2 regions of the Ideonella sp. genome follow, and region 2 is predicted to be linked to the other one. Evidence: predicted binding sites of a transcription regulator. Region 2 holds the regulator's gene; the other holds the start of a gene.
What was found. The regulator FNR, encoded in region 2, switches genes on or off when oxygen is low (the NO sensors DNR and NnrR bind a similar motif). The targets are predictions, from matches to a motif close to TTGATNNNNATCAA.
Positions count from the first base shown of each region.

Region 1: a site for FNR is predicted at 1,733-1,746, ahead of clpB (ATP-dependent chaperone ClpB). Genes of this name have one in related genera too.

Region 1 is NZ_JAYSDQ010000008.1:118,875-123,283, reverse strand. Features, by position in the region: gene clpB (ATP-dependent chaperone ClpB) at 1-1,646, opposite strand, end outside; gene ACE3SG_RS12600 (acyl-CoA dehydrogenase family protein) at 1,784-3,055, opposite strand; gene ACE3SG_RS12595 (flavin reductase family protein) at 3,083-3,568, opposite strand; gene ACE3SG_RS12590 (CrcB family protein) at 3,647-4,030, opposite strand; gene ACE3SG_RS12585 (molybdenum cofactor biosynthesis protein MoaE) at 4,037-4,409, opposite strand, start outside.
Region 2 is NZ_JAYSDQ010000026.1:53,594-58,002, reverse strand. Features, by position in the region: gene ccoG (cytochrome c oxidase accessory protein CcoG) at 1-1,291, shown strand, start outside; gene ACE3SG_RS26275 (hypothetical protein) at 1,349-1,603, shown strand; gene ACE3SG_RS26270 (hypothetical protein) at 1,639-1,902, shown strand; gene fnr (fumarate/nitrate reduction transcriptional regulator Fnr) at 1,961-2,746, opposite strand; gene hemN (oxygen-independent coproporphyrinogen III oxidase) at 2,846-4,285, shown strand; gene ACE3SG_RS26255 (sulfite exporter TauE/SafE family protein) at 4,302-4,409, shown strand, end outside.

The sequences.
Region 1 (4,409 bases), on a different contig from region 2:
CCGGTGGAGCGCGAGACCACCTCGGCAATCTCTTCGGCGCCGACCATGGTGCGCAGCAGTTGCGGCGCACCGGCGGTGCCCTTCTTGCCCGCTTCCTTGGCCTGAGCTTCCTTCAGGCGCTTTTCCAGCTCGGGCAGCTTGCCGTACTGCAGCTCGGCCACCTTGTCGAAGTTGCCCTTGCGCTTGAGCTCTTCGACCTGGGTCTTGATGCGCTCGATCTCTTCCTTGACCTGGGCCGAGCCCTGGGCCGTGGCCTTCTCGGCCTTCCAGATCTCTTCGAGGTCGGCGTATTCGCGCTGCAGCTTGACCAGCTCGTCTTCGATCAGGCCAAGGCGGCGCTGCGAGCCCTCGTCATGCTCCTTCTTCATCGCCTCGCGCTCGATCTTCAGCTGGATCATGCGGCGGTCCAGCCGATCCATGACCTCGGGCTTCGAGTCGATCTCGATCTTGATCTTGGCCGCCGCCTCGTCGATCAGGTCGATCGCCTTGTCGGGCAGGAAGCGGTCGGTGATGTAGCGGTGGCTCAGCTCGGCCGCGGCCACGATGGCCGGGTCGGTGATCTCGACACCGTGGTGCACCTCGTACTTCTCTTGCAGGCCGCGCAGGATGGCGATGGTGGCCTCCACGCTGGGCTCGTCGACCAGCACCTTCTGGAAGCGGCGCTCCAGCGCGGCGTCTTTCTCGACGTACTTGCGGTATTCGTCCAGCGTGGTCGCGCCGATGCAGTGCAGCTCGCCGCGCGCCAGCGCCGGCTTGAGCATGTTGCCGGCGTCGATGGCGCCCTCGGCCTTGCCGGCACCGACCATCGTGTGCAACTCGTCGATGAAGAGAATGATCCGGCCTTCGTCGGCCGCCACTTCCTTCAGCACGGCCTTCAGCCGCTCTTCGAACTCGCCGCGATACTTGGCACCGGCGAGCAGGCCGGCCATGTCCAGCACCAGCACGCGCTTGTTCTTCAGCGTGTCGGGCACTTCGCCGTTGATGATGCGCTGGGCCAGGCCTTCGACGATCGCCGTCTTGCCGACGCCCGGCTCGCCGATCAACACCGGGTTGTTCTTGCTGCGGCGCTGCAGCACCTGGATCGCGCGGCGAATCTCGTCGTCGCGGCCGATCACCGGGTCGAGCTTGCCCTGGCGGGCGCGCTCGGTCAGATCGAGCGTGTACTTCTTCAGCGCCTCGCGCTGGCCTTCGGCCTCAGCCGAGTCGACCGTCTGGCCGCCGCGCACCGCGGTGATGGCCGCTTCGAGCGCCTTGCGCGTGAGGCCGTGGCCACGCACGATGCCGCCCATGTCGCTCTTGGCGTCGGCCAGGGCGAGCAGGAACATCTCGCTGGCGATGAACTGGTCACCGCGCTTGCTGGCCTCTTTGTCGGCCGCCTGCAGCAGCTGGATCAGGTCGCGCCCGGGTTGCACCGGGCCGCCGCCTTGCACGCTGGGCAGGCCGTTGATGGCCGTGTCCATCGCGGTCTTCAGCGCCGCGGTGTTGGCGCCAGAGCGATCCAGCAGGGCCTTGGGGCCATCGGGCTGGGCGAGCATGGCCGCCAGCAGGTGCGAGGGCTCGATGTAGGGGTTGTCGCGCGCGACCGCTAAGCTTTGCGCATCGGCGAGGGCCTGTTGGAAGGCGGTGGTGAGTTTGTCCAGACGCATGGGTGGGAACCTCCGTTGCCACAAGACATGGGGCAGTCCCCAGGCCTTTTCAAGCCCGAGGATCGCCGCGCCGATGCCCGGGCGGATTGCGCCAGATCAAACGGCGGGCGGCACCTCGGGCCCGCGCCCGCCAGGCCCTACACCGGCTCGATCGCCTCGTCGCCTTCGCCGGGGTCGTACAGGCAGTCGCGGCCGAGCTGATCCAGGCACAGCTCGGCCGTCCACGGCAGCATCAGCGAGCCGCAGCGCGAATCGCGGTACAGCCGCTCCAGCGGCAGCGACTTCAGCATCGACGCGCCGCCGCAGGTGCGGATGGCCAGCGTGCAGACGGCGTTGGCGCTTTCCATGATCGTGTAGTGGCCGGCCAGCAGGCGCATGCGGGTGTCGGCATCGGGGTCGGGGCGTGCGTCGCGGGCGGTCTGCAGGAACAGCGCCCTCGCCTGCTCGAGCAGGATGCGCATCTGCGCCACCGCCTGCTGCTTGGTCGGGTACATGCGGCGCGGCACCGGCGGCATGCCGGGCAGCTCGGCGCGCAGGTACTGCACGGTGAAGTCGTAGGCCGCCTGGGCGATGCCCATGTACGGCGCCGCCATCGTGGCGAACATGTGCGGGCAACGCTGGCTGGCCTCGAAGTAGCGGCCCTCGGGCAGCAGGCGCGCGTTGTCGCGCACGAAGACTTCCTTCATTTCCAGGTTGCGCGACACGGTGGCGCGCATGCCCAGCGGGTCCCAATCGCCGCTCACCGTCACGCCGGCCGAATCGGCCGGCACGGCGAGGTACAGCGCATCTCGCTGCGAAGCGCCCGGCGTGTCCAGCGTGCAGAGCACGCCGTAGTAGTCGGCCACGCCGGCCAGCGTGGCGAACAGCTTGCGGCCGGTGACGAGGTAGCCGCCTTCGACCTTCTTGGCCAGCGTGCCCCACGGCGCCTTGCCCGCCGAGGCCGCACCACCTTCGGAGAACGGCTGCGAGTAGACGTGGCCGCGGCGGACGATGCGCTCGTAGTGCACGGCGCGGTGCGCCTCCTGGTCGGCCCGCTCGGCGGGGGTCAGGTCCAGCGCATCGGCGACCGGGCCGGCCCACAGCGACGCGCAGGTGTGCATGTTGAACGACAGCGCGGTCGCGCCGCAGTGGCGGCCGATCTCGGCGGCCACCAGCATGAAAGTGGTGAAGTCGGCGCCCAGGCCGCCGCGTTCGGCCGGCACGCACAGCGCCAACAGCCCGCTGTCGCGCAGGTCGCGGTAGTTTTCGGTCGGGAAGCTGGCATCGCGATCGTGCGCCGCGGCGCGCGGCGCAAAGCGGGTGCGGCCCAGCTCGGCAGCCAGCGCGACCAGCTCGCGCTGGCGCGGGCTCAACAGCGCCGGGTCACCGGCGATGTGGGGCGTGGGGTGCGTCTGCATGGAGGCGGTCATCGAAGTCCCCTGGTGGTCATGGCCTGCTCAAAGGATTTCGCCGAGCAGCCGGTAGTGCCCGGCCTGGAAGACCAGCGGCGGCAAGGCGGCTTCATGCATGTTTTCGACCTGGCCGATGAACAGCACGTGGTCGCCCACCGTCTGCTGGCTGTGCAGCGCACACTCGAAGACCGCGGTGCAGCCGGTGAGCACCGGCGCGCCGCCGGCGCCGTCGGACCATTGGCCTTCGGCGAAGCGGTCTGGCACGGCGCTGGCGAACCGGCGCGACAGGTTGACCTGCGCCTCGGACAGCACGTTGATCGCGAAGTGGCTGGCCTGCTGGAACGCCGGCAACGCCGGGCTGGCCAGGCGCAGCGACCACAGCAGCAGCGGCGGGTCCAGCGACAGTGAATTGAAGGAATTGGCGGTCAGGCCGATGGCCTGGCCTCGCCCATCGCGGCAGGTGGCGATGGTCACGCCGGTGGTGAATCGGCCCAATGCGTTGCGCAGGGCCTTGACGTCGAAAGGCAGCATTTGCCCGCGATGGTAGGCCCAAACCGGGCCGCGAATCGCGGGGGCCCTAACTCGACGGGGCCACGCAGCGGTGCTCGTTCACGGCCAGAGCGAGCGCCCCGCCCACCAACCCAGGCCGGCAAACGCCAGCGCCCCCAGCACATGGGCCAGGGTGTGGGCCAGCGCAACGCCGGGCTCGCCGCGCACCAGCAGCGCCAGCGACTCGGCCGAATAGGCCGAAAACGTGGTCAGCCCGCCCAGGCCGCCGGTGACCAGCAGCAGGCGCAGCGTCTCGTTCGGGTGGCGCTCGAAGGCAACGAGGCTGAAGCCGATCAGCAAGCCGCCCGTGCAGTTGACCACCAGCGTGCCCAGCGCGAACGGCAAGGGCATCGGGTTCAGCCACAGGCTGACGCGCCAGCGCAGCAGCGCGCCGACGGCGCCGCCGAGGGCGACCGCCAATGCATGCATCCAGCCGGACTGCATGGGCGCTCAGCGGCCCGCGTTGCTGGCGAAGCTGCCCCAGCGGGCCAGCGCGGCATCGTCGCTGACGCGGGCATCGACCCAGTGGGCGCCGTCGGGCGTGGTCTCTTTCTTCCAGAACGGCGCCTGGGTCTTCAGGTAGTCCATCAGGAACTCGCAGGCCTGGAACGCCTCGCCGCGGTGGGGCGAGGTGACAGCCACGAACACGATCTGGTCACCCGGCTGCAGCAGGCCCACGCGGTGGATGACCCGCGCCGCGCGGATCTGAAAGCGAGCCATCGCCGCGTCGATCATCGCCTCGATGGCCTGCTCGGTCATGCCGGGGTAGTGCTCCAGTTCCATCGCGCTGATGCTGCCGGCGCCCTGGCCTTCGCCCTCGTTG
Region 2 (4,409 bases):
GCGGCGCTTCTACATCTTCGGCCTGGTGCTCTACCCGCAGGACTTCATCTACCTGACGGGCCTGCTGATCCTCTCGGCCTACGCCTTGTTCCTGTTCACCGCGGTGGCCGGGCGTCTGTGGTGCGGCTACGCCTGCCCGCAGACGGTCTACACCGAGATGTTCATGTGGGTCGAGCAGAAGTTCGAGGGCGACCGGGCCCAGCGGATGAAGCTCGACAAGAGCCCCTGGACCTGGGAGCGCCTGGCCCGCAAGGGCGGCAAGCAGACGGTCTGGCTGGCCATCGGGCTGTGGACCGGCTTCACCTTCGTCGGCTACTTCACGCCGATCCGCAGCCTGGCGCAAGAGGCGCTGACCCTGGGCTTCGGCCCGTGGGAGTGGTTCTGGGTGCTGTTCTACGGCTTTGCCACCTACGGCAACGCCGGCTACATGCGCGAGCAGGTCTGCAAGTACATGTGCCCCTACGCGCGCTTCCAGAGCGCGATGTTCGACCGCGACACGCTGATCATCAGCTACGACACGAAGCGCGGCGAGCCGCGCGGCGCAAGGCTGCGCAAGGGCGATCCGGCGGCGGCCACGCAGGGCGCGTGCGTCGACTGCGGGCTGTGCGTGCAGGTCTGCCCGACCGGCATCGACATCCGCAAGGGCCTGCAGTACGAGTGCATCGGCTGCGCCGCCTGCATCGACGTGTGCGACGGCATCATGGACAAGATGGCCGCCGGGCTGCCCCAAGCTGCCGCGTCCACCGCGAGCGGCGGCGATGCGGCGGCCAGGGGGCCTTATCGGCGCGGGCTGATCCGCTACGCCACCGAGAACAGCCTCGCCGAGCACCTGGGCTGGCGCCAGATCCTGCAGCGGGTGCTGCGGCCGCGGGTGCTGATCTACAGCACGGTGATGCTGCTGATCGCCGGGGCCTTCGTGGCCAGCCTGGCGCTGCGCAGCCCGTTCCGGGTCGACGTGGTGCGCGACCGCGCCTCGCTGGCGCGCCTGGTCGAAGACGGCCGGGTCGAGAATGTCTTCCGGCTGCAGGTGATGAACGTGACCGAGACACCGCAGCACTACCGTGTCAGCGCGCAAGGCCTGCCAGGGCTGGCCCTGGCGCGGGGCAGCGAGTTGACGCTCGCGCCGGCCGAGGCAAGGTGGCTGACGGTGGCGTTGCAGTTGCCGCCAGAATCGGCCGCCCAGGTGGGTGCCGGCCCCCACCCGATCGAATTTCGTGTAGAACGTGAGTCTGTCGGGGCTGAGCCGCCGGCGCAGGTGAGCGAGAAATCCAGCTTTGTGGTGCCGCGCTGAGAGAGCGGCACGGTCCAACACTGGCCGCCAACGAAGGTGGCCCAGAGGAGTGAAGCGATGAATGCGACCCGTACGCAAGACCAGGCGCTGCAGGCGCGCGCCTGGTGGCGTGAGCCGATGGTGTGGCTGATGATCGGCGGCCCGCTGGTCGTGGTGGTCGCCAGCCTGGTGACTGCGGTCATCGCCGCGCGTGGGGCCGACCCCGTGCTGAATCTGCAAGAGCGTGGCGGTGTGAGCGAGCGCTCGGCCGCGCCGGACGCGATGACGCCCGCGCTGCAGGCACGCAACCACGCCGCCACCGCCAAGCCCTGATGGGTGACACCGTGGCGCCAAACGGGGGAGCCGCCATGCCCCACCACCACGTGGCAGAGATCGATGTTGCGCCGCCGGTGCGCTGGCTGTGCATCCTCTGGCCGGCCTTCCTGATGGCGGGCGTGCTTGAGATGCTGGTCTTTGCCGTCGTCGACCCCCACCAGCTTTCATGGGCCGGTGCCGATTCGGCAGACTGGCAGCCGACAACCGTCTACTCGGTGGCTTTCCTGTTGTTCTGGCTGGTGATCGCGCTCGCGTCGACGATCACCCATTTCCTGACCCACCCGAACGTCGAGTGAGCGGCGCGCGGCGCCGATGGGCGCCGTGACGGCATGGCGCCCAGCCGGTGGCTTGCGCTCAGCAGGTGGCGCCGTTGACCAGCTGCTGCAGTCCAGCCTGGTTGATGATGCGGATCTGGCGCTGCCTGACCTGCAGCAGCCCGTCTTCCTGGAACTTCGAGAACGTGCGGCTGACCGTTTCGAGCTTCAGCCCGAGGTAGCTGCCGATCTCTTCGCGCGTCATGCGCAGCACCAGCGCCGAGGCCGAGAAGCCGCGCGACTGCAGGCGCTGGGTCAGGTTCAGCAGAAAGGCCGCCAGGCGCTCTTCGGCGCGCATGCTGCCCAGCAGCAGCATCACGCCGTGGTCGCGCACGATCTCGCGGCTCATGATCTTGTGGAACTGGCGCTGCAGGTCGCCGAACTCGCGCGACAGGTGCTCCAGCTCGGCAAAGGGGATCACGCAGACCTGCGAGTCTTCCAGCGCCACGGCGTCGCAGGTGTGGCGGTCGCCGCTGATCCCGTCCAGGCCCAGCAACTCGCCGGCCATCTGGAAGCCGGTCACCTGGTCGCGCCCGTCTTCGGACGAGACCCGGGTCTTGAAGAAACCGGTGCGCACCGCAAAGAGCGACTGGAAAGGCTCACCGGCGCGAAACAGCGTGTCGCCCCGGGCCACGGTGCGGCGCGTGGCCACCAGCTGGTCCAGCCGGGCGAGGTCGGTGCTCGACAAGCCCACCGGCAGGCACAGCTCGCGCAGGTTGCAGCTGGAGCAGGCCACGTTGAAGGCGCCAGCCCGTTCGCGGGCGCGTTCCGTGGCGGCCGCGCCGGGCTCGCGCGGGGGGAAAGGGCAGGGGTCGGCAGTGGGCATGATCATCCTCAACAACGGCGCAATTTTTCGCCGCAGGGGCCCCCGTCGGCTTGCGCCAGATCAAGCGCCGGGCCGGCACTGCGCGGCACGATTGGCCCCATGCCTGATCTGACCGTTGCCCCTGCTGCCGGCATTGCCACTCCCGAGTCGACGCCGGGCGGCCTGCCGCTTTCGTTGTTGCGCCGCTTCGACGTGCCGGGGCCGCGTTACACCTCGTACCCCACGGCCGACCGGTTCGTCGAGGCCTTCGGCCCGGCCGACCTTGAACAGGCCTTGCGCCAGCGCGCCGACGGGGCCTGCGTCGGCGCCCGCACGCCGCTGTCGCTGTACGTGCACATCCCGTTCTGCGAATCGTTGTGCTACTACTGCGCCTGCAACAAGGTCATCACCAAGCACCACGATCGCGCCGCCGAATACCTGCTGGCGCTGCGCGCCGAGATCGCGCTGTATGCCAAGGTGCTGGGTGCGCCGCAGCCGGTGTCGCAGCTGCACCTGGGCGGCGGTTCGCCCACCTTCTTGAGCGACGCCGAGCTCGAAGGCCTGATGGCCGAGCTGAACGATGCGTTTCGCCTGACCCCGAATGCCGAGGTGTCGATCGAGGTCGACCCGCGCACGGTGACCGCCGAGCGCCTGGCGGCCTTCCGGCGCATGGGCTTCAACCGGCTCAGTTTCGGCGTGCAGGATTTCGACCCCGAGGTGCAGAAGGCCGTGCACCGGGTGCAGAGCTTCGAAAGCGTGCGCGACCTGATCCTGGCGTCTCGCGCGCTGGGCTACGAGTCGATCAACACCGACCTGATCTACGGCCTGCCGAAACAGACGCCGGCCTCGTTCGCCCACACCGTGGCGCAGGTGGCCGAGTTGCGGCCCGACCGCATCGCGCTGTATGCCTACGCGCACCTGCCGCAACGCTTCAAGCCGCAGCGCCGCATTGAAGCGGCGATGCTGCCGCCGCCGGGCGACCGGGTGGCCATGCTGTCCGGCGCGATCGCGGGCTTCATGGGCCATGGCTACAGCTACATCGGCATGGACCACTTCGCGCTCGCCGACGACGCGCTGGCCGCCGCCAAGCGGCAGGGCCGGTTGCACCGCAACTTCCAGGGCTACAGCACGCAGCCCGACTGCGATTTGATCGGCCTGGGCGTGTCGGCCATCGGCCGCATGGGCGCCACCTACAGCCAGAACGCGAAGACGCTGCCCGAGTACTACGACGCGATCCGCCACGGCCAGCTGCCCACCGTGCGGGGCCTGGCACTGACCCGCGACGACCTGCTGCGCCGGGCCGTGATCATGGCGCTGATGTGCCAAGGGCGGGTCGAGTTCGAGTCGATCGAGCTGGCCTACCTGGTGAACTTCCGCGACTACTTCCGGGCCGAGCTGGGCGATCTCGCCACCTTCGCGGCCGAAGGGCTGGTCACCGTGGAGCCGGGCGCGCTGCAGGTGACCGCGTCGGGCTGGTTCGTGGTGCGGGCCATCGCGATGGTCTTCGACAAGCACCTGCAGGCCGACAAGGTGCGCGAGCGCTTCTCGCGCATCATCTGAGCCGCCTGCTGCCGCGATGACCGCCGCCCTGGCGCTGACCGCCTTGCTGATGGGGCTGGCCGGCTCGCTGCACTGCGCGGCGATGTGCGGTGCCCCCAGCATGGCCGCCGTTCGCGCCTGCGGC